DNA from 2 places in the Alloalcanivorax venustensis genome. Region 1 is predicted to be linked to the other one. Evidence: predicted binding sites of a transcription regulator. Region 1 holds the regulator's gene; the other holds the start of a gene.
What was found. Region 1 encodes sigma-54, which starts transcription at its own class of promoters, with help from an activator protein. Its sites were predicted from a motif close to TGGCACNNNNNTTGCTNT; they were not measured.
Positions count from the first base shown of each region.

Region 2: glnK (P-II family nitrogen regulator) is a predicted target of sigma-54. The motif match lies at 2,427-2,444, and genes of this name have one in related genera.

Region 1 is NZ_CP179934.1:3,186,893-3,201,334, reverse strand. It holds gene tldD (metalloprotease TldD) at 1-992, shown strand, start outside; gene ACMG4O_RS15005 (cyclic nucleotide-binding domain-containing protein) at 992-1,456, shown strand; gene yjgA (ribosome biogenesis factor YjgA) at 1,608-2,144, opposite strand; gene pmbA (metalloprotease PmbA) at 2,197-3,552, shown strand; gene ACMG4O_RS14990 (BPSS1780 family membrane protein) at 3,623-4,435, shown strand; gene ACMG4O_RS14985 (BPSS1780 family membrane protein) at 4,422-5,360, shown strand; gene mgtE (magnesium transporter) at 5,357-6,721, opposite strand; gene ACMG4O_RS14975 (HPr family phosphocarrier protein) at 6,980-7,249, opposite strand; gene rapZ (RNase adapter RapZ) at 7,246-8,100, opposite strand; gene ptsN (PTS IIA-like nitrogen regulatory protein PtsN) at 8,121-8,594, opposite strand; gene hpf (ribosome hibernation-promoting factor, HPF/YfiA family) at 8,599-8,898, opposite strand; gene ACMG4O_RS14955 (RNA polymerase factor sigma-54) at 8,940-10,388, opposite strand; gene lptB (LPS export ABC transporter ATP-binding protein) at 10,581-11,306, opposite strand; gene lptA (lipopolysaccharide transport periplasmic protein LptA) at 11,308-11,898, opposite strand; gene lptC (LPS export ABC transporter periplasmic protein LptC) at 11,873-12,430, opposite strand; gene ACMG4O_RS14935 (KdsC family phosphatase) at 12,427-12,885, opposite strand; gene ACMG4O_RS14930 (KpsF/GutQ family sugar-phosphate isomerase) at 12,930-13,898, opposite strand; gene ACMG4O_RS14925 (phospholipid-binding protein MlaC) at 14,244-14,442, shown strand, end outside.
Region 2 is NZ_CP179934.1:837,340-851,781, forward strand. It holds gene ACMG4O_RS04025 (SDR family NAD(P)-dependent oxidoreductase) at 1-399, shown strand, start outside; gene ACMG4O_RS04030 (YifB family Mg chelatase-like AAA ATPase) at 396-1,886, opposite strand; gene ACMG4O_RS04035 (accessory factor UbiK family protein) at 1,976-2,218, opposite strand; gene glnK (P-II family nitrogen regulator) at 2,551-2,889, shown strand; gene ACMG4O_RS04045 (ammonium transporter) at 2,975-4,234, shown strand; gene ACMG4O_RS04050 (DEAD/DEAH box helicase) at 4,389-5,741, shown strand; gene ACMG4O_RS04055 (SDR family oxidoreductase) at 5,759-6,511, opposite strand; gene ACMG4O_RS04060 (alpha/beta fold hydrolase) at 6,545-7,357, opposite strand; gene ACMG4O_RS04065 (histidine phosphatase family protein) at 7,379-8,056, opposite strand; gene ACMG4O_RS04070 (LysR family transcriptional regulator) at 8,152-9,066, shown strand; gene ACMG4O_RS04075 (SDR family oxidoreductase) at 9,420-10,145, shown strand; gene ACMG4O_RS04080 (2-hydroxychromene-2-carboxylate isomerase) at 10,174-10,761, shown strand; gene speE (polyamine aminopropyltransferase) at 10,770-11,627, opposite strand; gene speA (biosynthetic arginine decarboxylase) at 11,787-13,664, shown strand; gene ACMG4O_RS04095 (DUF4112 domain-containing protein) at 13,669-14,124, shown strand; gene betT (choline BCCT transporter BetT) at 14,304-14,442, shown strand, end outside.

The sequences.
Region 1 (14,442 bases):
TGGACCCGGCGGTGAAGGAAGTCACCGTCAGTTTGAGCGGCGAGCAGGACGTGGTGTTGGTGGCTGCCACCGACGGCACCCTGGCGGCGGACGTGCGGCCGCTGATCCGCTTCAATATTTCCGTGATCGCGGAACGGGGCGGCCGCCGCGAGCGCGGCAGCGCCGGCGGCGGTGGCCGGGTGGCCTACGACTGGCTGCGCCAGGACGGCCGGCTGGAAGCCTGGACCCGCGACGCGGTGCGCCAGGCGCTGCTCAACCTGGACGCGGAACCGGCGCCGGCGGGCACCATGCCGGTGGTGCTAGGTCCGGGCTGGCCCGGCGTACTGCTGCACGAAGCGGTGGGCCACGGCCTGGAGGGCGACTTCAACCGCAAGGGCACCTCCATGTTCGCCAAGATGATGGGCCAGCAGGTGGCGTCCAGCCTGTGCACCGTGGTCGACGACGGCACCCTGCCGGACCGGCGCGGCTCGCTCACCGTCGACGACGAAGGCACCCCGGGCGGCTACAACACCCTGATCGAGAACGGCAAGCTGGTCGGCCACATGCAGGACAAGACCAACGCCCGCCTGATGGGCGTGGCACCCACCGGCAACGGCCGCCGCGAATCCTACGCGCACCTGCCGATGCCGCGCATGACCAATACCTACATGCTGCCCGGCGAATCCGACCCGGAAGAGATTCTCGCCAGCCTGGACCGGGGCATCTACGCGGTGAACTTCGGCGGTGGCCAGGTGGACATCACCTCCGGGCGCTTCGTGTTCTCCACCAGCGAGGCCTACCTGGTGGAGAAGGGCAAGATCGTCTGCCCGGTGAAGGGCGCCACCCTGATCGGCAGCGGCGCGGAAGTGATGAATCGCATCTCCATGGTCGGCAACGACCTGGCCTTGGACAGCGGCATCGGCGTGTGCGGCAAGGACGGCCAGTCGGTGCCGGTGGGCGTCGGCCAGCCCACCCTGCGGGTGGACGCGTTGACGGTGGGCGGCACCGCCTGATGCCGGTGTCGGTTCCCGAAGTACTGGCGCGCATGCGCCTGTTCGACGGTCTTAACGCCGAGGAGCTGGCTGTGGCGGAGAAGCTGGTGTTCGTTAATCGCGCCGCCGCCGGCGACACCGTTTGCCGCGAGGGCGACCGCAGTGACTTCCTCTGTTTCGTGGTGCGCGGCCGCCTGGACATCCTCAAGGCGCAAAACGCCAGTGGGGCGGCCGTGATCGCCCATCTCAACCCCGGTGATTCCCTCGGCGAAATGGCGCTGGTGGATCACCAGCCCCGTTCCGCCACGGTGCGCGCCGCCGAGGACACCACCCTGGTGGTGCTCACCCGCAAGGGCTTCGAGCAGCTGCGCCGCCGGGAACCGCGCGCCGCCGCCGTGCTGATGGAAAACATCGCCCGCCTGTTGTGCGAGAACCTGCGCCAGACTTCTTCCCGCCTCGCCCAGTTCATGCCCCCGCTGGGCTAGCCAGCCTTGTGGGAGCTTGCCTTGCAAGCGAAAGGGTGGCTCTAGCCACCCGGCGGGATTCCAGAGACGCTGATGGTGCTGCCCTTAGAGGAGTCTCTGGCATCCTGCCGGGAGCTTCGCTCCCTTTCGCGGGCTGGGCCCGCTCCCACAATTAGTAAAGCGGGGCGTTCTTTTCGAGGTCGTTGAGTAGGCTCTGGAAGCGTTTGCGCTCGCGCTTGAAGCGGGCGCGCTGGTCGGCGTCGGCGGCGTCCGGGTCGGCGGGGCGGGCCTTGATCAGATTGCGGGCCTGGTTGCGCAGCGCCTGGCGATCCCCCTCCGGGTATTCGGTGAGCACCTGCTGCAGCACCGGCTCCGCCTCCTTGGGGCCGTCGCAGGCGGCGATCTGCTCGGTCCAGTGTTGCAGGCGCTGCTGGCGCAGCGGGTTCTGCAGGGCTTCCACGGCGCTGACGATTGCGTCGCTGTCGGCGTCGTAGATCAGGCGGCCGATGAACAGCGCATGGCGCCGGCGGGCGTCCAGGTTGGTGATGCGGCGCGCTTCGTCGAGCGCTTTCTCGAGGCCGTCGGTGAGCGGCAGGCGGGCGCGCTGCTCCGGTTTCAGGCCCATCAGGGTCAAGCCCACTTCCTGGAGTGCCTGCATATCCTGCTTGCGGCGTGTTTTGCTGGCGGGGGTATCGTTATACTCGGTCATGATTCCAGGGAAGCAGCGCTTCCAATAATGCATTGAATGGAAAACGTATTTTATGTCCGAAAACGCCAGCGTGACAGCGAATCTCGGCCCGCAGCATCTGGGGGCCGCCCGCGACACCGTGGCACAGGTGCTGGAAGAGGCGAAACGCCAGGGCGCCAGCGCCGCCGAAGCCCAGCTGAGCCTGGCCCAGGGGTTGTCCGTGGACGTCCGTCTGGGCGAAGTGGAAACGGTGGAATTTCACCGCGACCGGGGCCTCGCGGTGACGGTGTTCTTCGGCCAGCGCAAGGGTCAGGCGTCCACCTCCGACGACAGCCCGCAGAGCCTGCGCGACGCGGTGGCCGCCGCCTGCGCCATCGCCCGCCACACCGAAGAGGACAAGTACGCCGGCATCGCCAGCCCCGAGCAGCTGGCCGACCGGATACCGGACCTGGACCTGTACCACCCCTGGGCGCTGAGCACCGAGCAGGCCATCGATGACGCCCTGCGCTGCGAAGCGGTGGCCCGCGACGACGAGCGCATCGTCAACTCCGAGGGCGCCTCGGTGTCCACCGGCAGCAGCCTGCGGGTGCTGGGCACCAGTGCCGGCTTCCTGCAGGGCTACGCCGGCACCATGCACTCGCGCAGTTGCGCGGTGGTGGCCGAGGACGACCAGGGCATGCAGCGTAATTTCTGGTACGACGCCGGCCGCCGCGCGGATTTGCTGGCCTCCGCCGAGCAGGTCGGTGAGCGGGCCCGCGAGCGCACGCTGGCGCGGCTGGGCGCGGAAATCCCCGACACCGCAGAATTGCCGGTGCTGCTGGCGCCGGAGATCGCCGCCGGCCTGCTTGGCCATTTTATCTCCGCGATCAGCGGCGGCAGCCTCTACCGGCGCGCCTCGTTTCTGCGCGACCGGCTCGGCGAGCGGCTGTTCCCGCAAGGCATCGATGTGCGCGAGCAACCGCTGCTGCCGGGCGCCAACGGCTCGGCGCCGTTCGACGGCGACGGTCTGGCGACGCGGGACCAGGCGTTCGTGGAAGACGGGGTGCTGCGCCGCTACGCGCTGGGCCTGTACGCCGCGCGGCGGCTCGACATGGCGCCCACCGGCAACGGCAGCGGCGTGCACAACCTGTCGATCTCGGATACCGGCGAGGATTTCGACGCCCTGGTGCGGCGCATCGACCGGGGTATTCTGGTCACCGAGGTGATGGGCCAGGGCGTTAATCTGGTCACCGGTGATTACTCCCGGGGCGCCTCGGGTTTCTGGATTGAGAACGGTGTCATACGCAAACCGCTTCAGGAGTTTACCATTGCCGGGAATCTGGGGGAGATGTTCGCCGGCATCCAGGGCAGTGGCACGGACGTGGACCGCCGCGGCAATATCGCGTGCGGCTCGCTGTTGCTGAGCCCGATGAAAATCGCCGGCGCCTGAGGTCGCCGGCGGCGTCACCCGCCATTTTTTCTATTGGTTGTTAATTCGTTTGAAACTCAGGGGAATATTCATGACGGAAGTGAATCCTTACCAAGGACCGGAAACCAACGTGACCAGCCCGCAAGGCGAGGGGACCTTTACGCTGGCCGGTCCGCACAAAGTCACCGTGGGCCAGGCGCTGGGCTGGCTCGGTGAGGGGATGAGAATGCTCAGTGGCCACTGGGGCGTGGTGATCGGCGCCCTGGTACTGGTGATGGTGATCACCATGGGGCTGCAGTTGATCCCGTTCCTGGGGCCTTTGGCGCAGCCCTTTATCACCACCCTGCTGTACGCCGGGCTGGTGAAGCTGTTCCACCGTATCGCCACCGACGGGCGCTCCGATTTCGGCGATCTGTTCGCCGGCTTTTCCGAGCGCACCGGGCCTTTGCTGCTGCTGGCGCTGGTGCAGATCGGCGTCTATCTGGGCGCCTTGCTGGTGGTCGGCGGTCTGATGGCGATCTCCCTGGGCGGCTCCATGTCGCTGCAGTCCATGGACCCGCAGGCGATGAGCAGCGGCATGGGCGTGATGATGGCGATCATGCTGCCGCTGTTCCTGATCGTGTTCACCCTGGTGATGTTCCTGTTCTACTTCGCCGTGCCTCTGATCATGCTGGGCGGCATGGGCCTGGGCGGCGCCATGGGGGTCAGCTTCCGCGCCTGCATGAAGAACCTGCTGCCGATGATCGTCTACGGCATCGTGGTGATGCTGATCATCATGGTGGCGGCCCTGCCGCTGCTGCTGGGTCTGCTGTTCGTGATGCCGATTCTGGCCGGCGCTTACTATGTGTCGTTCCGGCAGGTGCTTACCAACCCCGCCGACGGTGCCGAACATGGACCCGAATAACCCCTACCAGGGGCCACAAGCGGCGTTGCTGGAGACGCCGCGCCCCGGCGAGGCGACGGTGGGCCGCGCCCGCCGCCGTCCGGTGGGGCACGGCTGGCTGTGGTGGAAGCGGGCCTGGTCGCTGGTGGCCACCAACTGGGTGCTCTGGTGCCTGGCCGTGCTGGTGTTCTTCGCGGTGATTTTGGGCATCAGCCTGTTGAGCCTGTTCGTGCCGGTGTTGGGCAGCTTCGTGCCGACCCTGTTTTCGCCGGTGCTGGCGGCGGGGCTGTTCCATCTTGCCTGGCGGCGCTGGGGCGACGACGACTTCGAGTTCGGCGATCTGTTCGCCGGCTTTTCCAACCGCACCGGGGCGTTGTTTCTCGCCGGGCTGATGCAGCTGCTGCTGCAGATCGGCTTCACCGCGCTGATGGCGGCCCTGGTGTGGGTGGCGTTCGGCCCGGATATCGCCGCCTTCTTCAGCGCCGCCTTCGGCAACGCCCTGGAGCCGGTGCCGGAGATCAGCGCCGGTCTGGACGGCGCAAAGATGGCGCTCACCGGCTTGCTGGTGACGGCACTGTCGCTGCCCTACATGGCGCTGATCTGGTTCCAGGCGCCGCTGGTCTACTTCGGCGGGCGCAACGGCTTCCAGGCGCTGGGGGAAAGCCTGATCGCGGTGCTCAAGAACTGGGCGCCGATGCTCTGGTACAGCGTGGTGGTATTGCTGGTGATGCTGGCGGTGGGCGGCGCGCTCGCGCTGCTGTTCGTGCTGGCCAGCACCCTGCTGGGCCCGGGTGTCTCCGGGGCGCTGGCCATGGTGCTGTTGAGCCTGCTGGCGCTGGTGCTGGGCCTGTTCCTGATGGCGGTGCTGACGGTGTCGGTGTACGCCTCGTTCCGGGATATCTTCGGCGCCGACGACGAGCCGGAAGCGACGCCCGAACTCGCTTAGACCACCAGGTTGGCGTAGAGCAGGGTGGCGAGACCGAGGAAGGCCATGAAGCCGACGATGTCGGTGACGGTGGTCAGCACCACGGACCCGGCCAGGGCCGGGTCGATGCCCATGCGTTTCATCGCCATCGGGATCATGGCGCCGGCGCCGGCCGCCACCACCAGGTTGAGGATCATGGCGCAGCCGATGATCACGCCCAGGCTCGGGTCGTCGAACCAGAGCGCGGCGGTGGCGCCGATCACCAGCGCCCAGAGCAGGCCGTTGAAGGCGCCCACCGCCAACTCCTTGGTCAGCAGATAGCGGGTGTTGCCCGCCTGCACCTGCCCCAGTGCCATGGCGCGGATCACCAGCGTCAGGGTCTGGCTGCCGGCGATGCCGCCCATGCTGGCGACGATCGGCATCAGCACCGCCAGGGCCACCACCTTCTCCAGGGTGTCCTCGAACAGGCTGATCACCGCCGAGGCGGCCAGGGCGGTGAGCAGGTTGATGCCCAGCCACAGGGCACGGCGGCGCACCGTCTGCCACACCGAGCCGAAGGTGTCCTCGTCCTCGCCCAGGCCGGCCATGCCCATCAGCGAGTGCTCGGCTTCTTCCATGATCACGTCGACCACGTCATCAATGGTGATCCGGCCCACCAGCATGCCGTTCTCGTCCACCACCGGGGCGGTCACCAGGTCCAGCCGTTCGAACAGCTTGGCCACTTCGTGGGCGTCCTGGGTGGCGGGGATCGCTTCCACATCGGTGATCATCGCTTCGCGCACCGAGGTGCCGGGGTCGGAAATCAGCACCCGGGTCAGCGGCAGTACGCCGACGAACTGGTTCTTGCGGTTCACCACCAGCAGGTTGTCGGTGGTCTTGGGGATGTCGCCCAGGCGCCGCAGATAGCGCTGCACCACACTGAAGGTGATCTCCGGGCGCACCGTGATCACGTCCGTGTTCATCAGACCGCCGGCGGTGTCCTCCGGGTAGTTCATCACCTGTTCCAGGCGTTCCCGGTTCTGGGCGTCAAGGCCGGCCAACACGCGGCTGGTGACCTGTTCCGGCAGTTCTTGAAGGAGGTCGGCCAGATCGTCGGTGTCGAGGTCCTCGATCAGCTCCACCAGCTCTTCGGTGGGCAGGTCGCGCAGCAGCTCCACGCGCACTTCCTCGCCGAGATACTGCAGCACCTCGGTTTCCTGCTCCTGGTTGAGCAGTTGCCAGAGGATCTCGCGTTCGCGGGGCGGGGAGGACTCAAGAAGGTGGGCGGCTTCCGCGCCTGGCAGATTGTTCAAAACCTGACGGACTTCGGACAGCGCGCCGCTGGCCAGTGCCCGGTTGACGGTTTTCAGGTTGCGGCGGTGGCGGGTTTGTTCTGCGGTCATGGTTCCCTCCTTCAGCGCGCTAGTTTACATCACCGCGCGTTACCGGAGGATCAAAGGCTGAAAAACGGTGGGTGTTTCATTGTGGGAGCGGGCCTCGCCCGCGAAAGGGCGGCTTAGGCCGCCCGGCAGGATACCAGAGACATCGCCGGTGCCATCGCTGAGAAATCTCTGGAACTCCGCGGGGCAACCGTTGCCGGCAAGCTGGCTTGCCTTTCGCGGGCAAGGCCCGCTCCCACAAGGTCGCGATTCAACCCAGCTTTATTCGCCTTCGTCGAACTTGCGCTGGAACAGATCGGTGAGTTCGTCCATGGCCGGTTGTTCGTCCTCGCCGTCCACGCACACCCGCAGGGTGATGCCTTTGGCGGCGCCCAGCGTGAGCAGCCCCATGATGCTCTTGGCGTCGATGCGGCGTTCTCCGTGAATCACCTGAATACTGCAGCTGTAGCGCGAAGCCACGCTGACCACCTTGGCGGCGGCGCGTGCGTGCAGGCCCAGCTTGTTGGTGATGGCCAGGTCCTGTTCAATCATCCATCCAGCTCCCGGTGGCGAACGTGCAAGGGCACGCCCTGGTTACGCAGCCGGTGGGCCAGCTGCTCGGTGATATAGACCGAACGGTGACGGCCGCCGGTGCAGCCCACGGCCACCGTCACATAGCTGCGGTCGTTGGCCGCGTAGGTGGGCAGCCAGCGGTTCAGAAAGTGGAAAATGTCTTCCAGCATCAGCTCGCTCTCCGGGTGCCCGCGCAGGAATTCGGCGATGCGCTCGTCGCGGCCGGTCAGCGGCCGCAGCTCGTTGTGCCAGTGCGGGTTGGGCAGGGCGCGCACGTCGAACACCAGGTCGGCGTCGCGGGGCAGGCCGTTTTTATAGCCGAAGGATTCGATCAGTAGCGACAGATTGACGTCGCGGCGGGCCACCCGTTGCCGGATCAGGTTGCGCAGCGTGTGCACGTCCAGGCTGCTGGTGTCGATCACCAGATCGGCGAGCATGCGGATGTCGGCCAGCAGATGCGCTTCGTACTCAATCGCGTCGGCCAGGGTGCGGTCGTCGTCGCTCAGCGGGTGGCGGCGGCGGGTGGCGCTGAAGCGCTCCAGCAGGGTGCCCGGGTCGGCGTCGAGGAAGATCACCTCGGTCTCCACCTGCTGGTTTTTCAGTGCCTTGATGATGCTTTTGAACGCCAGCAGCTGGCGGGGCAGGTTGCGCGCGTCCACGCCCACCGCCACCCGCTCGGGGGCGTGTTCCTCGGTGTCGAGCTGTTCGGTGAGGGTGGGCAACAGCCCCAGGGGCAGATTGTCCACGCAATAGTAACCGTGGTCCTCCAGGGCCTGCAGGGCGGTGGTTTTACCCGACCCGGAGCGGCCGCTGAGAATGGTGAGCTTCATAAGGGGGCAACCGGTAAGGGCTAGGACGCGAGGCGTAGTTCCGCTTCCGATTCCACCGCCACCTGGAACAACTGCTGGTTGCTGTGGGCCCGTCGCAGGTCGCTGCGGTAGTCATCGTCGTTGAACAGGCTGGCCAGATGGCTGAGTGTCTTGAGGTGCTGTTCCGGGTTCTGCTCCGGCACTAGCAGCACGAACACCAGATCCACCGGGCGCCCGTCGACGGCGTCGAAGTCCACCGCGTCTTCCAGCTTCAACAGCAGGCCCACCGCGCCCTCGCAGTGGCCCAGCCGGCAGTGGGGAATGGCGATGCCCTCGCCGATGCCGGTGGACCCGAGTTTTTCCCGGGCCACCAGGGCGTCGAACACTTCCTGCTCGTTGAGGCCGCCGCAGCTGGCCGCGGCCAGCTGGGCGATCTGATCGAGCAACCGTTTTTTACTGGTGACCGACACGTCGTTATAGGTGCGGTCTTCGCTGAGCAATTCACGTACTCGCATAGGGTTAATGACCGTGTTTACGGTCCACCGTCTTCTCTTTGTGTTTGAGGATTTGCCGGTCCAGCTTGTTGGTCAGCGCATCAATGGCCGCGTACATGTCGTCCGCGTGGGCGGTGGCGAACACGTCGGCGCCGGAGATGTGGATGGTGGATTCGGCCTTGTGGGATTTGGGCTCCGGAGACAGGATCACCTGAATGCTGGTGATCTGATCGAAATGGCGCTCCAGTTTGGCGAACTTTTCGTCCACATAGTCACGCAGGGCGTCGGTGATATCCAGGTGGTGACCACTGATGTTTATTTGCATGGCTGGCTCCTATACCTCGTTAAGACCCATCCTCCGCGCGCCTACACCAAACGCTTGCGGGCGCTCGAGGACGGGATGCGCATCGCCTCGCGATATTTGGCGACCGTGCGGCGCGCCACCTTGATCCCCTGATCATTCAGCAAGCTCGCCAGCTTGTTGTCGCTGAGCGGCTTGCGAGGACTCTCGGCGGCGACCAGCTTCTTAATGATGGCACGAATGGCGGTGGAGGAACACTCACCGCCGCCGTCCGTGTCGACGTGACTTGAGAAGAAATATTTCAGCTCGAACACGCCCTTGGGCGTGAGCATGAATTTCTGGTTGGTGACCCGGCTGATGGTGGACTCGTGCATGCCCACGGCCTCGGCGATGTCCGCCAGGACCAGCGGTTTCATCGCCTCTTCACCGTAGTTGAAGAAGTCCTGCTGCACCTCGACGATGCGGCTGGCCACTTTCAGCAGGGTATCGTGGCGGCTTTGCAGGCTTTTCAGGAACCATTTGGCCTCCTGCATGCAGTTACGCAGGTACTGGCCGTCCTCGCCGCCCACCTGGCGGGCCATCTGCGCGTACTGGGCGTGGAGGTTGACGCGCGGCAGCACCGCCTCGTTGAGCGCCACCCGCCAGCCGCCCTTGTGGGCGCTGACCACCACGTCGGGGACCGCGTAATCGGCGCTCTCGCCGCCGATCTGCTGGCCCGGGGCCGGATCCAGGCCGCGCAGCAGGGCCATGGCCGCCAGCAGCGCTTCCTCGGTGGCGCCCAGCGCCCGCCGCAGGCCGGCGTAATCGTGTTTTTCCAGCAGCGTCTGGTGCGCCAGCACCGCCCGGGCGTGGTCCAGATGCGGGGTGTCCTCGGGCAGCTGGGCCAGCTGCACGCCCAGGCACTCGGCCAGGTCGCGACTGGCCACGCCGACCGGGTCGAACTGTTGCAGCCGGTGCAGCACCGCCACCACTTCATCGTCTTCCACCGGGTCGTCCGGGTCGGCGATTTCGTTATGGGCGGTGGTGACCAGGTCTTCCAGGGGCACGGTGACGAAGCCGCGCTCGTCCAGGGCTTCAATGATGATCTGGGCGATCACCCGGTCCCGGTCGCTCATCGGCGTCAGGTTGAGCTGCCACTCCATGTGGCTGATCAGGGTGTCCGGGTTGGCGTGGCGCTGCTGCCAGGCGTCGGCGTCCTCGCTCTCGCCGCCGGGGCTGCTCTGGCCCACGTAGAGGTCGTCCCAGTCGCTGTCGGTCTCCACCGGGCCGTCCACCAGGTCTTCCAGGGCGTCGCTGCGCTCCACATCCAGGTCGGCGTCGGCGTCGTACTCGCCGTCATCGGCGCTGAAATCCTCGGCGCCTTCCTCCATTTCCAGCAGCGGGTTGGTCTCCACCGCCTGCTGGATCTCCAGGCGCAGGTCCAGCGTCGACAGCTGCAGCAGGCGGATTGCCTGCTGCAGCTGGGGCGTCATGGTCAGCTGCTGGCCGATTTGAAGCTGTAAGGAGGGTTTCATGCTGCGTGTCTGGTTGCTCGATCCCGAGGGTTGGAGCATAGCAGCATCAATCGAAATTAAGCAATAATCATGCCAGCTATTGTGTTGTCCGGCGGAAGGGTGTAGGGCGATGCGGCGGGAAGGCGTCCACTATATGCAAGGGTTTGGGCGGTGCGCAAGGCGCGGCGGCGCCCGCCGCCGCTTTTGTCGCCACTAGAGCCGGAAATCGGCGCCCAGGTAGACGTCGCGCACCTGCTGGTTGCCGAGAATGGTGTCGGCGTCGCCGTCGGCGATGATATGGCCGGTGCTGACGATATAGGCGGTGTCGCAGATATCCAGGGTCTCGCGGACGTTGTGGTCGGTGATCAGCACGCCGATGCCGCGGTCCTTGAGATGGCGGATGATGCTCTTGATGTCGTTCACGGAGATCGGGTCGACCCCGGCGAAGGGCTCATCCAGCAGAATAAAGTCCGGGTCCGTGGCCAGGCCGCGGGCGATCTCCGCGCGCCGCCGCTCGCCGCCGGACAGGCTCATGCCCATGCTGTCGCGAATATGGTCGATGTGGAATTCCTGCAGCAGTTTCTCCAGCTGCTCCTTGCGCTCCGCCTTGCTGAGGCTCTTGCGCGTTTCCAGGATCGCCATGATGTTCTGCTCCACGGTGAGGCGGCGGAAGATGCTCGCCTCCTGGGGCAGGTAGCCGATGCCGCGTTTGGCCCGGCCGTGCATGGGCAGGTGGGTGATGTCGTTGCCGTTGATCTCGATGCGGCCGGCGTCGGCGGCCACCAGGCCCACGATCATATAGAAGCAGGTGGTCTTGCCGGCGCCGTTGGGGCCCAGCAGACCGACGATCTGGCCGGCTTCCACTTCCAGGGAGACGTCCTCGATGACGCGGGTGCTCTTGTAGCTCTTGGCCAGGTTATGGGCGCTCAGATGTGCCATCTCAGGGGGTCTCCGCATTGTCGGATTGCGCGGCCGGGGCGTCCTGGGCCGGTTCGCCGTTGTCCTGCTCCTCCGGCTCGGCGTCCTCGCTGGCCTGCTCGGCGTTCTTGGCCGGGATCACCAGGCGGACCCGCTTGTCGCCTTCGCTGCTGGCGTCCACGCGGCGCGAATCCAGGTTGTACTCCACCTTGGCGCCTTCGAAGGTGTTGCCCTGGTGGGTGACGCGGGCGTTGCCGGTGAGCACCAGGCTGCGCTGCGCCAGGTCGTAGACCAGCTTGTCGGCGCGGGCGTTCAATTCCTTGCCTTCCACCATGCGCACCGGCGACCCGGTGGCTTCCACCCGCATCAGTTCATTGTTCTCGGTGAACAGGCGGATCACATCCGCGTTCAGGCGCCGCTTGCCCTGGATCAGCTCGGCGTTGCCGCGATACACGCCGGTGCCGGCGCTCTGTTCGAAGGTGGCCTCATCGGCGCTCACCTCCACCGGGCCGGTGGGCTGCTGGGCGGCGGCGCCGGCGGTCAGCGCGGTCAACGCCAGAGCCAGCAGAGCCTTGCCCAGGGCGGACCTATTCCGTGCTGCCTGTGAATTCACTTACCACTCCTTGCTTGAGTGTCATTTCGCCGCTGGTCAGATCGCTTTCCATGGCGCCGGCGCGGGTGCGGCCGTCGCGGTGGCGCATGGCGAGCTCGCCGGGGGAGACCACGCGGTTAGTGTCGTTGTGGTACTGCAGTTCCTCGGTGTCCAGGGTGACGCCGTTGCTTTCGCTGCGCGCTTCCACCTGGTCCGTGAAGACAATCAGGTCACCGTTGTCGCGCACTTCACCACGGCGGGACTGGATCGTCCACAGGCCGTTGCTGTTGTCCATGCGCAACACCGGTTCGGTGAGGGTGGTGAGCGCGTCCCGTTCGTACTGCTCCAGGTGATCCGCCACCAGGCGGTACTGCACCCGGCCGTCCTCTTCATCGTAGGCCTTGGCGACGATCCGGTCGGCGATGATCATCGGCGCGTTGAGAAACGCCTCGCGATCCTCCTCCAGGGGGTTGTCCCACTCGTGCAGGGTCATCAGCACGATCAGGCCCAGCAGCAGGATGCCTGAGGCGCTGAGCAGGCCCTGCCGTTTCACGCGTCACCCCGGTGTTCGAGAAGGGCGTCGCAGATCTCGCGCACCGCGCCTTCGCCGCCTCGGTTGCGGGTCACGTGGTCGGCCGCCGCCCGCGCGCAGTCGTGGCCGCTGGCGGGGGCGAAGGCGATCTGCGCCCACTGCAGGGCCGGCACGTCCGGTTCGTCGTCGCCGGCGTAGCCGGTTTCGCGGGCGGTCACGCCCAGCGAGGCGGCCAGGTCGGCCAGCGCCACGCCCTTGTCCTCGCGGCCCTGGATCACATGCTGGATGCCCAGCTCGGCGGCCCGGCGGGCCACCATGGGCGTGTCGCGGCCGGTGATCAGCGCCAGGGTGACGCCGCTGGCGGCCAGTTTCTTGAGGCCGTGGCCGTCCAGGGTATTGAACACCTTGAGCGCTTCGCCGTCGGGGCCGTAATAGAGGCGGCCGTCGGTGAGCACGCCGTCCACGTCGAAGGCCATCAGTTTCAGGTTGCGCGCGTCGGCGCTGGACACCAGCAAGGTCACTACATCACCCCCGCGCGCAGCAGGTCCTGGGTGTTGAGGGCGCCCACCGGGCGCTGGTCGGCGTCACACACCACCAGGCCGTTGATCTTGCGCGTCTCCATGATTTGCAGGGCCTCGGCGGCCAGGTGCCCGGGCGGCATGGTCACCGGGCGCGGCGACATCACGTCGGCAATGCCGGCCTGGCGGATATCCAGGCCTTTTTCCAGGGTACGGCGCAAATCGCCGTCGGTGAAGATGCCGATCAGGCGGCCGTCGTCGTCCACCACGGTGGTCATGCCCAGGCCCTTGCGGGTCATTTCCAGCAGGGCGTCGGACAGGCTGGCGTCGCGGTTCACCCGGGGCAGGCGCTCTTCCGCGTGCATGATGTCGTCGACCTTGAGCAGCAGGCGCCGGCCCAGGCTGCCGCCCGGATGGCTGAGGGCGAAGTCCTCGGCGGTGAAGCCGCGCGCCTCGAGCAGGGCGATGGCGAGGGCGTCGCCCATGGCCAGCGCGGCGGTGGTGGAGGTGGTGGGCGCCAGGTTGTGCGGGCAGGCCTCTTCTTCCACGCCCACGTCGAGATGCACGTCGGAGAGCTGCGCCAGGGACGACGAAGGGCGCCCGGTCATGCTGATCAGCACCGCGCCCTTGCGCTTGATCACCGGAATAATGGTGAGGATTTCGCCGGTTTCGCCGGAATTGGACAGTGCCAGCACCGCGTCCTCGGTGGTGATCATGCCCAGGTCCCCATGGGACGCCTCGCCGGGGTGGACGAAGAACGACGGGGTGCCGGTGCTCGCCAGGGTGGCCGCCAGTTTGCTGCCGATATGGCCGCTTTTGCCCATGCCGGTCACGATCACCCGGCCCTTGCAGGTCAGCAGCAGCTCGCAGGCCTGCTCGAAGGTGTCGCTGACGCGCTCGCCGAGCGCGGCCACCGCGCGCGCTTCCACGTCCAGAACACGGCGGGCGGTGGCGATGTGGTTATGACTCATAATGATTCGTGTCTCCTCGCTGGCGGAGATTATACACTGGCCGAAGCGCCGCTGACTGCCCTTGGAACCCTTAAGCGTTTGGATGTTCCAATTGATTGTGCGAGCGGGCCTCGCCCGCGAAAGGCCGGCAAAGCCGGCCGGCAGGATTCCAGAGACCTGTATGGTTGTCTCCCGGAACTGCGGAAGGGGTATCAAAGAGGCCTCTGGTATCCCGCCGGCAAGCGCCGCTTGCCTTTCGCGGGCGAGGCCCGCTCGCACAAAAAGTGCTTCGTAGAGGCCTTGGCTGGACAGTTCGGAGTGAACGCCGTAAAAACTAGCATCCTCAGACACGACAGGGAGTGACGTATGACCGTTAAACAACGCTTGGCGACTGTAATGGCGCTGGTGATGCTTGGTCTGGCAGGCTTCGCCCAGGCCGCCCAGGACCCCCGCGATCTGGTCCAGGAGACCGTGGAGCGGATGACCAGCCGTATCGACGCCGAGCGCGAGCGGCTGGAAAAGGACGAAAGTTACGCCCGTGAGCTGGTCCGCGAGGAGCTGGTGC
Region 2 (14,442 bases), 1.1 Mb from region 1:
GTGAGCAAGTTCGCCATCCAGCAGTGGCGCCGCGACGGCCGCCCCGGCAACATCATCAACATCGCCTCGATCCTCGGCCTGCGCGTGGGCGCCATGCTCGCGCCCTACACCGTGGCCAAGGCGGCGGTGGTTCAGTTCACCCAGTCCATCGCCCTGGATTACGCCCGCCACAATATCCGCTGCAACGCCATCTGCCCCGGCTATGTGGAAACCGACATCAACCGGGAATTCTTCCAGGGCCCCCACGGCGAGAAGCTGATCAAGCGCATCCCTTACCGCCGCCTGGGCCAGATCGACGAACTGGTGGGGCCGCTGTTGCTGCTCGCCTCCGACGCCTCCAGCTACATGAGCGGCGCGGCGATCCCGGTGGACGGCGCGCATCTGTGCAACACGCTTTAAGGCTTGAGCAGGTTCTGGCGGTAGCTCAGCGCCTCGCGGAGATGCTCCCGGCGGATCACCTCGCTGCCGGCCAGGTCGGCGATGGTGCGCGCCACGCGCAGGCTGCGGTGAAGCGCCCGGGCGGACAGCTCCAGGCGTTCCATCACCCCGGTGAGCCAGGCCTTGTGCGGGCCTAATGCCTCCATCAGTCGCTCCGCGTCGAGCTCACGGTTAAGCCGGCCCTGGCGGTGCAGCTGGCACGCCCGGGCGGCCAGCACCCGCTCCCGCACCCGTCGGCTGGGCTCGCCGTCCGCGGCCCCCAGCAAAGTATCCGGCGACACCGCCGGCACTTCCAGATGCAGATCGATGCGATCCAGCAGCGGACCGGACAGCCGTCGCTGATAGCGCTTCGCTTTCTCGCACTCGTAGCCGCAGCTTTTCTCCGGGTCGCCCAGGTACCCGCACGGGCAGGGGTTCATCGCCGCCACCAGTTGGAAGCGGGCCGGAAACGTCACCTGTTGAGCGGCCCGCGCGATGTGTACCTCGCCGGTTTCCAGCGGCTCGCGCAGCACCTCCAGCACCCGCGGCTGGAATTCCGGCATCTCATCCAGAAACAGCACACCTTCATGGGCCAGGGATATCTCGCCGGGGCGCGGCCGGCCGCCGCCGCCCACCAGCGCGGCAGCGGAGGCGGTGTGATGCGGCGCCCGGTAGGGCGGCTGCAGGAACGCGCCGGCGGGGCGCGCGTGACGCAGCGAGTGGATCGCCGCCACTTCCAGGGCCCGCTCCCGGTCCAGTGGCGGCAGCAGGCCGGGCAGGCGCGAGGCCAGCATGCTTTTGCCGGCACCGGGCGGACCGCTCATCAGCAGGGAGTGGCCGCCCGCCGCGGCGATCTCCAACACCCGCTTGGCGGCCGGCTGACCGCGAATCTGAGACAGACAAGGGGCGCCCCCGGTGTCGTCGCCGGGCGAGGCCGGTGGGGCGTGGAGCGGTAGCCGGGTGTCCCCCTTCAGGTGCGCGCACAGTTCGGTGAGGCTGTTCACCGCCAGGGTGTCCGCGCCGGCGAGGGCGGCTTCGTCACCGTTCGCCGCCGGCACCACCAGGGTGTGTCCGTCGCGGGCCGCGGCCAGCGCGCCGGGCAGCACCGCCGGCACCGGGCTCAGCGCTCCGGACAGTGCCAGCTCGCCGATCCACTCCATGTCTTTCAGATCGACGCGCCCCAGCTGTCCGCTGGCGAGCAGAATGCCCACCGCGATCGGCAGGTCGAAGCGGCCGCCGTCCTTGGGCAGGTCGGCCGGCGCCAGATTGACGGTGATGCGCTGTTGCGGGATGCGAAAACCGCCGTTGATCAGCGCCGAGCGGACCCGGTCCTTGCTCTCGCGGACGGCGGTATCGGGCAGGCCCACCATGGTGAAGCCGGGCAGGCCCGGGCCCAGATGGATTTCGACGCGCACCGGTATGGCACGGATTCCCAGGGTGGCGCGGCTGTGGAGCAGGGCGATAGACATGGCCCGAGCATAAGCGGCCGGCGGTGCGGGCCCTGTACGCCGTCGCCCTCGATCCGCGTGCGCCGATGGCGCTACTTAATGTAGGAGAGTCAGGAACGCTGCTCCAGCGCCGCCACTTCCTTCTCCAGAGCTTCCAGCCGGGCGCGGGTGCGCTCCAGCACCTGCTGCTGAATCTCGAATTCCTCACGGCTGATCAGATCCAGCCGGGTCAGCGTCTCATTGAGCACGGCGCGCACGCTGTGCTCCACCTCCTGGCGCAATTGCCCCAGGTCTCCGGGCAGATGGCGGCTGATGTCGCTCATCAAACGATCGAGAAAGGCTTGGCTTTGCATGGCCACAGGCTCCACTATTTGCAACACGGGCGGGTCAGGGTGCGATGGTACCACCGCCCTCGATGTTATGGGGCGTCTCAAGAGCACCGTAACGGCGTGCACCATTTTGGGAAGTGCCCCGCAATGGTGCACTATATTGCCGCAACCGACCCCGGAACACCCCGGGGTTGCAGTTCTAACCCTCTGAAAATGCGTGACTTTTAAAAATTGGCATGGGTCGTGCAGCTAACGGGCTAGAGCGTTCGCGCGAGTGGATGGATCGGGAACCAAAGAGGGGCCTGAAACCCAACGGACGTTAACGGACGCGTTATAAGCGTTTGAAGGAGATAGAAATGAAACTGGTTACAGCCATCATCAAGCCGTTCAAATTGGACGACGTGCGTGAAGCACTGTCCGAGATCGGCGTTCAAGGCATCACCGTTACCGAGGTGAAAGGCTTCGGGCGCCAAAAAGGTCACACCGAGCTGTATCGCGGCGCGGAATACGTGGTCGATTTCCTGCCCAAGGTAAAAATCGAAGTGGCCATCGCGGAGACCAGCCTGGATCAGGTTATCGAGGCGATCACCAAAGCGGCCAACACCGGGAAAATCGGCGACGGCAAAATCTTCGTCACCACCCTGGAGCAGGCCATCCGTATCCGCACCGGCGAGACCGGCGAGGACGCGATCTAAGTTTAGAGAACGCAAGTTTAGAAAATGTGTAACACGACCCATGCCAAGGTCCTGAACACGCTTCCAATTCTCGGAGGGTTGCAACGTGGAAAATCAAATCTTTGAACTTCAGTACGCCATCGACACCTTTTATTTTCTGGTGTGTGGCGCACTGGTAATGTGGATGGCGGCGGGCTTCGCGATGCTCGAAGCCGGCCTGGTGCGTGCTAAAAACACCACCGAAATTCTCACCAAGAACGTGGCGCTGTTCGCCATCGCCTGCCTGATGTACCTGGTCTGCGGTTATTCGATCATGTACGGCGGCGGCATCTTCCTGAACGGCATTGAAGCCTTTGATCTGGCCGGTGTGCTGGCGGACTCCGCGGAAGCGGGTTTTGACGGCGGCTCGGTCTACTCCGGCGCGTCCGATTTCTTCTTCCAGGTAGTGTTCGTCGCCACCGCCATGTCCATCGTTTCCGGTGCCGTGGCCGAGCGTATGAAGCTGTGGGCCTTCCTGGCGTTCGCGGTGGTCATGACCGGTTTTATCTATCCCATTGAGGGGTCCTGGACCTGGGGCAGCGCCGACGTGTTCGGCATGTACAACCTGGGCGACCTGGGCTTCTCCGACTTCGCCGGTTCCGGCATCGTGCACATGGCCGGTGCGGCCGCCGCGCTCGCCGGTGTGCTGCTGCTGGGCGCCCGTAAAGGCAAGTACGGTCCCAATGGCGAAATCCACGCGATCCCCGGCGCCAACCTGCCGCTGGCGACCCTGGGTACCTTCATCCTGTGGATGGGCTGGTTCGGCTTCAACGGCGGTTCCGTGCTCAAGCTCGGTGACGCCGCCAGCGCGCACTCCGTGGCCATGGTGTTCCTGAACACCAACACCGCCGCCGCCGGTGGTGCCGTTGCCGCGCTGATCGTGGGCCGCTTCCTGTTCGGCAAGGCCGACCTGACCATGCTGCTCAACGGCGCCCTGGCCGGCCTGGTGACCATCACGGCCGAGCCGTCCACCCCGACCGCGCTGACAGCCACTATCTTCGGTGCGATCGGCGGCGTGCTGGTGGTGTTCAGCATCGTGACCCTGGACAAGCTGAAGATCGACGATCCGGTCGGTGCCATCTCCGTGCACGGTGTGGTCGGCTTCCTGGGCCTGATGCTGGTGCCGATCACCAACGACGGTTCCAGCTTCTCCGGCCAGCTGATCGGCGCCCTGACCATCTTCGTGTGGGTGTTCGTGGCCAGCCTGATCGTGTGGGCCATCCTCAAGGCGATCTTCGGCATCCGCGTCTCCGAAGAGGACGAGTACGAAGGCATGGATATCGTGGACTGCGGTATGGAAGCGTACCCGGAGTTCGTGAAGAGCTGATCCGTCTTCTTCCAATCTGTCTTGCTCCAACCTACAGGGCGCCTTCGGGCGCCCTTTTTTGTTTCGGTGAAACAAGTCTCTGGTATCCTGCCGGGAGCGGCGCTCCCTTTCGCGGGCCGGGCCCGCTCCTACAAGTCATCACCGAGTATTGTCTGTGTTTGCTGATCTGAATCTCCATGAACGTTTATTGCGCGCCCTGGAAGAGCTGTCGCTGAGTGAGCCCACGGCGGTGCAAACGGCGGCTATTCCCCCCGCTCTGGCGGGTCGGGACCTGCGCGTGGTGGCGCGGACCGGCACCGGCAAGACCGCCGCCTTCGTGCTGCCCATGCTGCAGCGATTGCTGGAAGAGAAGGACCGGGGCATCGGCACCCGGGCGCTGGTGCTGGCGCCCACCCGGGAGTTGGCCCGGCAGACGCTCAAGCAGGTGCAGGCGCTGTCGCGCTTCACCTTTATCAAGGCGGAAGCGGTCACCGGCGGCGAGGACTTCAAGGTGCAGGCGGCGCGCATCCGCAAGAACCCGGAGGTGCTGGTGGGCACGCCGGGCCGGCTGATCGAGCATCTCGAGGCGGACAATCTGGCGTTGTCCGAACTCAAGGTGCTGGTGCTGGACGAATCGGACCGCATGCTCGACATGGGCTTCAGCGACGACGTGCTGCGTCTGGCGGCGGCCTGCAACCCGGCCCGGCAGACGCTGTTGTTCTCCGCCACGCCGGGCGGCGCGGCCATGGACGCCATGGTGGCGCGGGTGCTGCGCGAGCCCGAGTCGCTGATGCTCGACAGCGTGCGCGAGCTCAATCAGCAGGTGCGCCAGCAGATCATCACCGCCGACGACCGCTCCCACAAGGAGCGCCTGGTGCAGTGGCTGCTTGCCCATGAGCCCCACCGCAAGGCGATCGTGTTCACCAACACCAAGGCCACCGCCGACCGCCTCGGCGGAGTGTTGCGCTCCACCGCCCACAAGGTGTTCGTGCTGCACGGCGACAAGGACACCAAGGACCGCAAGCTGGCGCTGGAACGGCTGAACAGCGGCGCGGTGACGGTGCTGGTGGCCACCGACGTGGCCGCCCGGGGCCTGGACGTGGACGGCCTGGAGCTGGTGATCAACTTCGATATGCCGCGCAGCGGCGATGACTACCTGCACCGCATCGGCCGCACCGGGCGCGGCGACGGCGAGGGCGTGGCGATCTCGCTGGTGGAGAGTTTCGAGTGGAACCTGATGGCGAGCATCCAGCGCTATCTGCGCCAGGAGTTCGAGTTCCGGGTGGTGGAGGCGCTGCGCGGCCGCTACCTGGGCCCCAAGGAGCGCAAACGCTCCGGCAAGGCGGTGGGCAGCAAGCACAAGAAGCTGAAGAAGAAGGCGCTCGCCCAGTCGGCCAAGGCGGCCGGCAAGAAGCCGGCGGCGAAGAAGAAGGCGGCGCGCAAGCGCCCGGCGCCATCGCCGGCGCCGGATACCCAGGGCGGTTTCGCCAAGCCCAAGCGGCGCAAGAACCCGGGGCCGCTGGACTAGTTTCCGGCGGCCGGGCGTCAGGTCATTTTCTTGACCAGGGAGAGGGGCAGGACCTTCATGGCGAACCCCAGCGGCGCCCAGGGCCAGGACGGCACATAGGCCTTGGCGGGTTCTTTCTCGATGGCGCGGACCAGCGCCTTGCAGCCGGTCTCGGTGTCCACCATGAACGGCGCTTTTTCCACTTTCTCGTTGATTTCCGAACGGATGTAGCCCGGGTAGAGGGTGCTCACGGTGATCGGCTTGCCGATCATCTCCATGCGCAGCCCTTCCGCCAGGCTGGCCACGCCCGCCTTGGTGGCGGCGTAGGTGTTGATGTTCTTGCGCATGCCGCGCACCGCGCTCATCGAGGAGATCACCACCAGATGGCCGTTGTTCTGGGCCCGGAAGATCTCCATGGCCGCCTCGCACTGGGCCAGGGCGGCGACGAAGTTGGTCTCCGCGGTCTGCCGGTTGGCGTGGAAATAGCCGGTGCCCAGCGGCTGGCCCTTGCCCATGCCGGCGTTGACGATGATCCGGTCCAGGCTGCCCAGCTCGGTGCGGAACGCACGGAACACGTCGAACACCTGGTCGTAGTGGTTCACGTCCAGGGGTTTGACCAGCACGGTGATGCCGGGGTGGGCCTGTTCCAGTTCCGCTTTCAGGGCGTCCAGCTTGTCGGTGCGCCGCGCGCACAGGGCCAGGTTGCGGCCCCGGGCGGCGAACAACCGCGCCATGCCGGCGCCCAGGCCGGAGCTGGCGCCGGTGATGAGAATATTGGAACGGGTACTCATGGCATTATCCTTGTCGCGTGCGTGGACCCCGGATCACAGCGTGGCGAGGAAATCGGACAGCGCCCGGTTCACCGCTTCGGGGTTTTCTATCGGCGAATGGTGCCCGGAATCGGCCACCGTGACCAGCCGCGCCCCGGGGATGGCGTCGACGATGCGCTGCGCTTTTTCCGGCGGCGTTGCCCGGTCCAGTTCGCCGACGATCACTAAAGTAGGCGCACTGATCGCGCTGATATCGCCGCTGATGTCGTCACGGGTAAAGACGTTCTCCAACGCCAGCTCGATGCCGTGGCGGTCGTGGGCCAGGATCAGCGCCTTCTCGTGGGCCACCCCGTCCGGGTTGGCGTCGCGCCAGGGCTTGGCGTACAGGAATTTCTGCATGCGCGTGACCACCTCATCGCGCTCGGCGTCGCTGCCATGGGCGAACCGCGACTGCTGCTGGCGGTGCACCGGCAGCAGGTCGGCGTCTTCCGGGTCCGCGGAGGTGTCCAGCAGCACCAGGGCGCGCACCCGCTCCGGGTACTTGAGCGCCAGTCGCATGAAGGTCATGCCGCCCTGGGACAAACCCACGAAAATCGCCTGGTCATAACCCAGCTGATCGAGCAGGGCGACGCTGTCGTCGGCCATGTCGTAGAAGCTCCAGCCCTTCTCGCGGTAGCCGGAGCCGGTGTGGCCGGGCCAGTCCAGGCTGACGCAGCGGTAGCGGTCGCGCAGCGCCTCGATCTGCGCCTCGAACATGGATTTGTCCGCCAGGACCCCATGGCCGAACACCAGCAGCGGGCCTTCGCCCTCGTCCAGGTAGGCGTAGCGCTGGCCGTTCAGTTCGATGGTGTGGTGGGTGAACGCCATGGTGGGCCTCGTGATCGCCGGTTAGCGGTAGGTGAGCATGTCGCCGGCCAGATGCAGGTGCTCGTTGAGCGTGGCCAGGCGCAGACGGCCGGTGTTGACCAGCAGCCGGGTGACGCTGGTGTTGATCAGGCCCCGGTTGAAGGTGATCAGCGCCTCCTGGTCCAGCTCAAGCAGGTGCTGAATGGCCACGCTGATGGCGCCGCCGGAGGTGAACACCAGGGCGCTGTCGCCGCTTTCCAGCCGGTTGGCCAGGCTGTACAGGGAGGCCAGCACCCGCTCGCGGAACGCCGGCCAGGTTTCCTGATAGTCGTCTTCGTTGCGCTGCCAGCGGCGCAACGCTTCCTCGAAACGGGCCTGGAAGGCGCGGCGCGGGTTGTCCTGTTCGTTCATCCAGCGGGTGAGCACCGCCCGGTCCTGGGACTCGGGCCAGTGCACCCGCATCAGGGTCTGGTGGTCGTATTCGTTGAAGCCGGTGTCGGTGGCCCATTCCTGCGGCAACCCCAGTGCTTCCAGTGTCGCCTGGGCGGTTTCCCGGTGACGCTGCATGGCGCCGCACACCACCCGCGGCGCGCCCAGATTCTGCTCGCGCAGATGGCGGCCGAGGATGCGGCTCTGTTCCCAGCCGGCGTCGGACAGGGCGTCGTAGTTCTCGGCGCCGAAACTGGCCTGGCCGTGACGGATCAGGTAAATCACTGGCATCGAGGGTCTCTGCTTATTCCCGGAAGTTGACCCCATGCTAGGGGGCGGTTTTCAATTAATCTAATGAATCTGAAAAATACACCTGGATAAGCCCCATGCATGTCTCCCGCTTCGATCTGAACCTGTTTGTGGTCTTCGACGCTATCTATACCGAAGGCTCCCTGACCCGCGCGGCGCGCGTGCTCAACCTGACCCAGCCGGCGGTGAGCCACGCCCTGGGGCGGTTGCGCGACCGTCTTGAGGACCCGTTGTTCGTGCGCCAGGGGGCGCGCATGGTGCCCACCAGCCGGGCGCGCGCCATGGTCACCCCGGTGCGCCATGCGCTGGGCGGGTTGCAGCGTTGCCTCAGCGACGAGGGCGGCTTCGACGTGGCGGACGCGGAGCGCACCTTCGTGGTCGGATTGCGCGACGGGCTGGAGGGCTGTCTGCTGCCGCCGCTCACCGCCGGCATTCTTGAAGAGGCCCCCGGCGTGCGGCTGCAGTCGATGACCGTGGCGCGCCGGCAATTGGCCACGGAACTGGCCAGCGGCCGGTTGGATCTGGCCGCCGACGTGCTGTTGCCACTGCCGGACGCCATCGAACACCGCCCGGTGATGAGCGGGCCGCTGGTGGTGATCATGCGGCCGGGCCACCCGCTGGCCGGCAAGCTGGACCTGCCGGCCTATCTGGCAGCGCAGCACGTGCTGGTGTCTTCGCGCCGGGAAGGGCCCGGCATGGAGGATTTCGGCCTCTCCCGCCTCGGCTACCGGCGCAATATCCGCCTGCGTTGCCAGCACCACATGGCGGCGTTGTCCACGGTGATGGGCTCGGACCTGCTGCTCACCCTGCCGGGCCTGCTGGCGCGTCAGCTGGCCCCCGCCGGCAGCCACGTGGAGCCGCTCCCCGCGGACGTTCCCGGCCTGGAGCTGCACCTCTACTGGCACCGGGATCAAAGCGCGGACCCGGGCCACACCTGGCTGCGGCAAAGGGTGATGGCGATGCTGGCGGAACAGCAGAGCGAACCCGGCTAAGACACCTTACTGACGCCACCTTCACGCTTACCCAATTCGCCTTATTGCATATCCACAGGGTGCAAGAGCAACCTCGTCACTTGTGACGTGAGTCACATTTTTTGGTTGTGATAATAAAAGTACCTTGGGGATAGAAAAATGGGATGGTTCAAGGATTTTTGGCTGGTTGACTGGCCGATGGTGATACGTCGTGTGGTTCTGATTCTGGTGCTGGGGGCGGTGGCCTGCGCGGTGGCGGTGGCCGTGGGCGGCTGATCGTGAGCATCATCGGTGCGGGTCGGCCGCGCCTTTCCCCTGTTAAGCGAAGCCGGTGCATACTGGGTCGACCTCTGTAGCCTGTACAAGGAGACCCCATGACCGCCCCCGCGATTCTTGTGGTCGGCGCCGGTGACGCCACCGGCGGCGCCATTGCCCGACGTTTTGCCCGTGAAGGCTTCACCGCCTGTGTCACCCGCCGCACCGAGGACGCCCTGACGCCGCTGGTCGAGCGTATCCGGGAGGAGGGCGGGCAGGCCCGCGGCTTCGGCTGCGACGCCCGCGACGAAGATCAGATGCAAGCCCTGGTGGACACCATCGAGACCGAAGTGGGGCCGCTGGAGGTGGTGGTTTTCAATATTGGCGCCAATGTTCATTTTCCGATCCGCGAGACCACCGCCCGGGTCTACCGCAAGGTGTGGGAAATGGCCGCGTTCGCCGGCTTTCTCACCGGCCGGGAGGCGGCCCGGGTGATGGTGCCGCGCGGCCGTGGCACCATCCTGTTCACCGGCGCCACCGCGTCGCTGCGCGGCGGTCGCGGTTTCGCCGCGTTCGCCGGCGCCAAATTCGCGCTGCGCGCGCTGGCGCAGAGCCTGGCCCGTGAGCTGGGTCCGGAGGGCATCCACGTCGCCCATCCGATCATCGACGGTGCCATCGACACCGCCTTTATCCGTGATAACTTCCCGCAGCGTTACGCGCTCAAGGACCAGGACGGCATCCTCGATCCCGAGCACATCGCCGATGCGTACTGGATGCTGCACCAACAGCCCCGCGATACCTGGACCCACGAGCTGGACCTGCGCCCGTGGATGGAAAACTTCTAACAAACGATGAATGAATGGAGAGCCGCCAATGAGCCGCGAGCTGGAATTTTTCTTCGATGTGGGCAGCCCCGCGTCCTATCTGGCGTGGACCCAGGCGCCGGGCCTGTGCCGGCGCACCGGCGCCACCCTGCGCTACCGGCCCATGTTGCTGGGCGGCGTGTTCAAGGCCACCGGTAACGCCTCGCCGGCGGCGGTGCCCGCCAAGGGGCGCTACAGCGGCCGGGATATGCAGCGTTTCGCGCGCCGTTACGGCGTCACCCTGAACCAGAATCCGCACTTTCCGGTGAACACCCTGATGGCCATGCGGCTGGCCACCGCCGCTCTCGACAGCGAGCAGCGCGATACCGTGCTGGCCGCCCTGTTCGAGGGGATGTGGCTGCAAGAGCGGGATCTGTCGGACTTGGACGTGCTCGGCCGCACCCTGGCCGAAGCCGGTCTGGATTCGGCGCACTGGGCAACTCTGGCCCAGGATCAGGCGGTCAAGGACAACCTCAAGGCGACCACCGAAGAAGCGGTGGAGCGCGGCGTCTTCGGCGCGCCCACCTTCTTCGTCGGTGAGGAGATGTTCTTCGGTCAGGACCGTCTCGACTTTGTCGAGGAGGCGTTACGGGCCTAGCCCGTGGCTCAGGACAGCGCCTGTTCCATGAACGGCGGCAGCACCAGTGCCGCTTTGTGGATGTCGGCGCTGTAGTAACGGGTCTCGAAGCTCTTGCCGGTGGCGTCCGCCTGGCGGAAATCCGCCACGTCGTGATCCTTGCCCGCCAGGGTGCAGCTCCACCAGCCGCTGGGGTACACCGGCTGCGGGAACGGCAGCGTGCGGGTATGGCTGAAGCCGGCCTCGCGCATGTTGGCGTGCAGGTCGAGGATGATGGTGTCGCTGTGCAGCAGCGGTGATTCGGACTGCTGCACCAGCACGCCGCCGTCGGCCAGGGCGCGGTGGCAGTGGCGGAAGAACTCCGCCTTGAACAGACCTTCCGCCGGGCCCACCGGGTCGGTGGAATCGACGATGATCACGTCGAAGCGGCCCGCCTCGCACTCTTGCATGAACTTCACGCCGTCCTCGAAGCGCAGCTCCGCCCGCTCGTCGCTGTTGGACTCGCACAGCTCGGGGAAATACTTCTCGGAAAAGCGCGTCACCTGCTCGTCGATATCGATCTGCACGGCGCTGGCCACTTCGCCGTGGCGCAACACTTCCCGCAGGGTGCCGCAGTCGCCGCCGCCGATGATCAGCACGTTGCGCGGTGCCGCGTGGCTGAACAGCGCCGGGTGGGCCATCATCTCGTGATACAGGAAATTGTCCCGGGTGGTGAGCATGGTGGCGCCGTCAATGGTCATCAGATAGCCGAAGGTATCGGTGTCCCACATTTCGATGTGTTGATAGTCGGTCTGTACCGATTCCAGCTTTCGTTTCAGACGCAGGCCGAAGGCGGTGCCGGCGGAGTCGAAATGCTCGATGAACCAGTTGTCTTTTTCGGAGCTCATAAAGGGGTGTCCGCTAAACGCTTCACAGAAGGCCGCTATTGTAAGCGTTCGGCGTCAATGTAGAAGCGCCGGGGCGCGGTATCCGAGCAACTATTTTTGTCCGCCGGCGGCCCCGGCAGGCATAATGCGGCAAAGCACGCAGCCGCCAAGGAACCGTCCATGACCCAGCCCCAAAGCCCGTTTGACGCCATTTACAATGTGCAGCGTTGGGGTGACGGCTATTTCCGGATCGGCAAGGACGGCCACCTGCATGTTCGCCCCCAGGGCGATCAGGGCGGGGAGGCGACCCTGGAAGCGGTGTTGCAGGCGTGCCGCGCCGCCGGGTTGCGCACGCCGGTGCTGGCCCGCTTCTCGGGCATTCTGCGCGACCGGGTGCGGCGCCTGGCCGGCGCCTTCCGGGGCGCCATCGGGGAGCAGGACTATCGGGGACGCTATACCCCTGTGTATCCGATCAAGGTCAACCAGCAGCGGCGCGTGGTGCATGAAATTCTGCGCGCCCGCGAAGAGGGCGAGCCGGTGGGGCTGGAGGCCGGCTCCAAGCCGGAGCTGCTGGCGGTGCTGGCGCTCTCCAACCCCGGCGACGTGGTGGTCTGCAACGGCTACAAGGACCGTGAATACCTGCGCCTGGCGCTGATGGGCGAGAAGCTCGGCTTCCAGGTGCAGATCGTGGTGGAAAAGCTCTCCGAGCTGCCCATGCTGCTGGAGGAAGCGCGGGCGCTTGAGGTGTCGCCGCGCATCGGTTTGCGGGTGCGCTTGATGAGCATCGGCAAGGGCAACTGGCAGAACACCGGCGGCGAAAAGTCCAAGTTCGGTCTCAGTGCGCCGCAGTTGATCGAGGCGGTGGAGCACTGCCGCCGGGCGGGCAGGCTGGACTGCGTGCGCATGCTGCATTTCCACCTGGGCTCGCAGATCGCCAACATCCAGGACATCAAGGCGGGCATGCGCGAAGCGGCCCGCTACTATGTGGAACTGCGCCAGCTGGGCGCCGCCCTGGATACCGTGGACGTGGGCGGCGGTCTGGGCGTGGACTACGAAGGCACCCACTCCCGCTCCTACTGCTCGATGAACTACAACCTGGCGGATTACGCCTGGCACATCGTGCATACCCTGAGCGAGCAGTGCCGCCGCAGCGACGTGCCCGAGCCGCATTTGATCTCTGAATCCGGGCGTGCGCTCACCGCCCACCATGCGGTGCTGCTGGTCAACATCACCGACGAGGAACGTCAGGCCACGGCGCGGGTGACCGCCCCCGGCGATTCCGACTGCGTGGAGCTGCACGAGCTCTGGCGGTTGAATCAGGTGCTGAGCGGCGAGCACCCCAATCTGCTTGAGGTGCACCCGGAGCTGCTCGGCGCGTGGCAGGACCTGCACCTGCGTTACCTGAACGGTGAAGTGGATATCCGCGGCCGCGCCCGCGGCGAACAGCTCTACACCAACGGGCTGCTGGCGCTGCGCGCCCGTCTCGACCCGCGCCGCCGTCAGCAGCGTGATCTGCTCGACCGCCTTAACGAAATCCTCGCCGACAAACTGTTCGTTAACTTTTCCGTGTTCCAGTCGGTGCCGGATGTGTGGGGCATTGATCAGGTGTTCCCGGTGCTGCCGTTGTCCGGCCTGGACCAGCCCGCCACCCGGCGCGGTGTGCTGCAGGACATCACCTGCGACTCCGACGGCCGTATCGACCAGTACGTGGACGGCGAAGGGGTGGAAGCCACCCTGCCGTTGCCGGAAACGCTGAACGGGCACCTGGGCATTTTCATGGTCGGCGCCTACCAGGAAATCCTCGGTGATATGCACAATCTGTTCGGCGATACCGATTCCGTGGACGTGAACCTCAACGAGCGCGGCGAGATTGAGCTGACCCACGCGATCCAGGGCGACACCGTCAGCTCGGTGTTGCGCTATGTGAATTTTGATCCGGAACGGCTGCTGGCGACCCTGGAAGACCGCTGCCAGCAATCCCAGCTTCACGACGATGAGCGCCAGCGTTTTCTCGGTGAAATCCGGGACGGTCTGGCGGGCTACACCTACTTGGAATAACCGCATGGACGATCAGAAACGGGCCCGTCAGCAGGCCACCCTGGCACGCCTGGACCGCTTCAGCCGGTTCACCGATTCCAGCATTCGCATTCCTTTTACCCGCTTTGAACTGGGCGCCGAAGCGCTGATCGGCCTGGTGCCGGTGATCGGCGACGCCGCCGGCCTGGTGCTGTCCGGTTACGTGCTGCTGGAAGCCCAGCGCGCCGGCGTCAGCGGCGCCACCAAGCGGCGCATGCTGCGCAACATGCTGGTGGATTTCGTCGGCGGCCTGGTGCCGGTGGTCGGCGACGCCTTCGACGCCATTTTCAAAGCCAACACCCGCAACACCCGGCTGGTGCGCCAGGACCTGCTTAAGCAGCTGGGCGCGGAGGCGCCGCGGCGGTTCCCCTGGGGCACTCTGGTCGGGCTTTCGATACTGTTCGGCGTGATCACCGCCGCCGGCGTGGCGCTGTTGGCGTAACCCGGCCGTGACGTTACGGTGAAACGCGCCGTTGACAGGTAAAAAGCTGTAACAGGATGCTGTTATTCTCAATTTGGAGGCTGATACTGGCGAAGTGATTAGAAGGCTCAAACAAGAACAGCCTCTCAATCAGGGAACGCACGTATGATTTCGAGCGACGCTTGCCAAAGGAGCTCCGGATGACCACCTCATCGCCTTCCCAGGAATCGGAATCCCTGGATCAGCAGGACCGTATCAACCCGGTCGTTTTTTACGGCTCGGGCCTGGCCATTCTCGTATTCGCCCTGTGGGCGATGTTCTTCACCGAAGCGGCGGGCA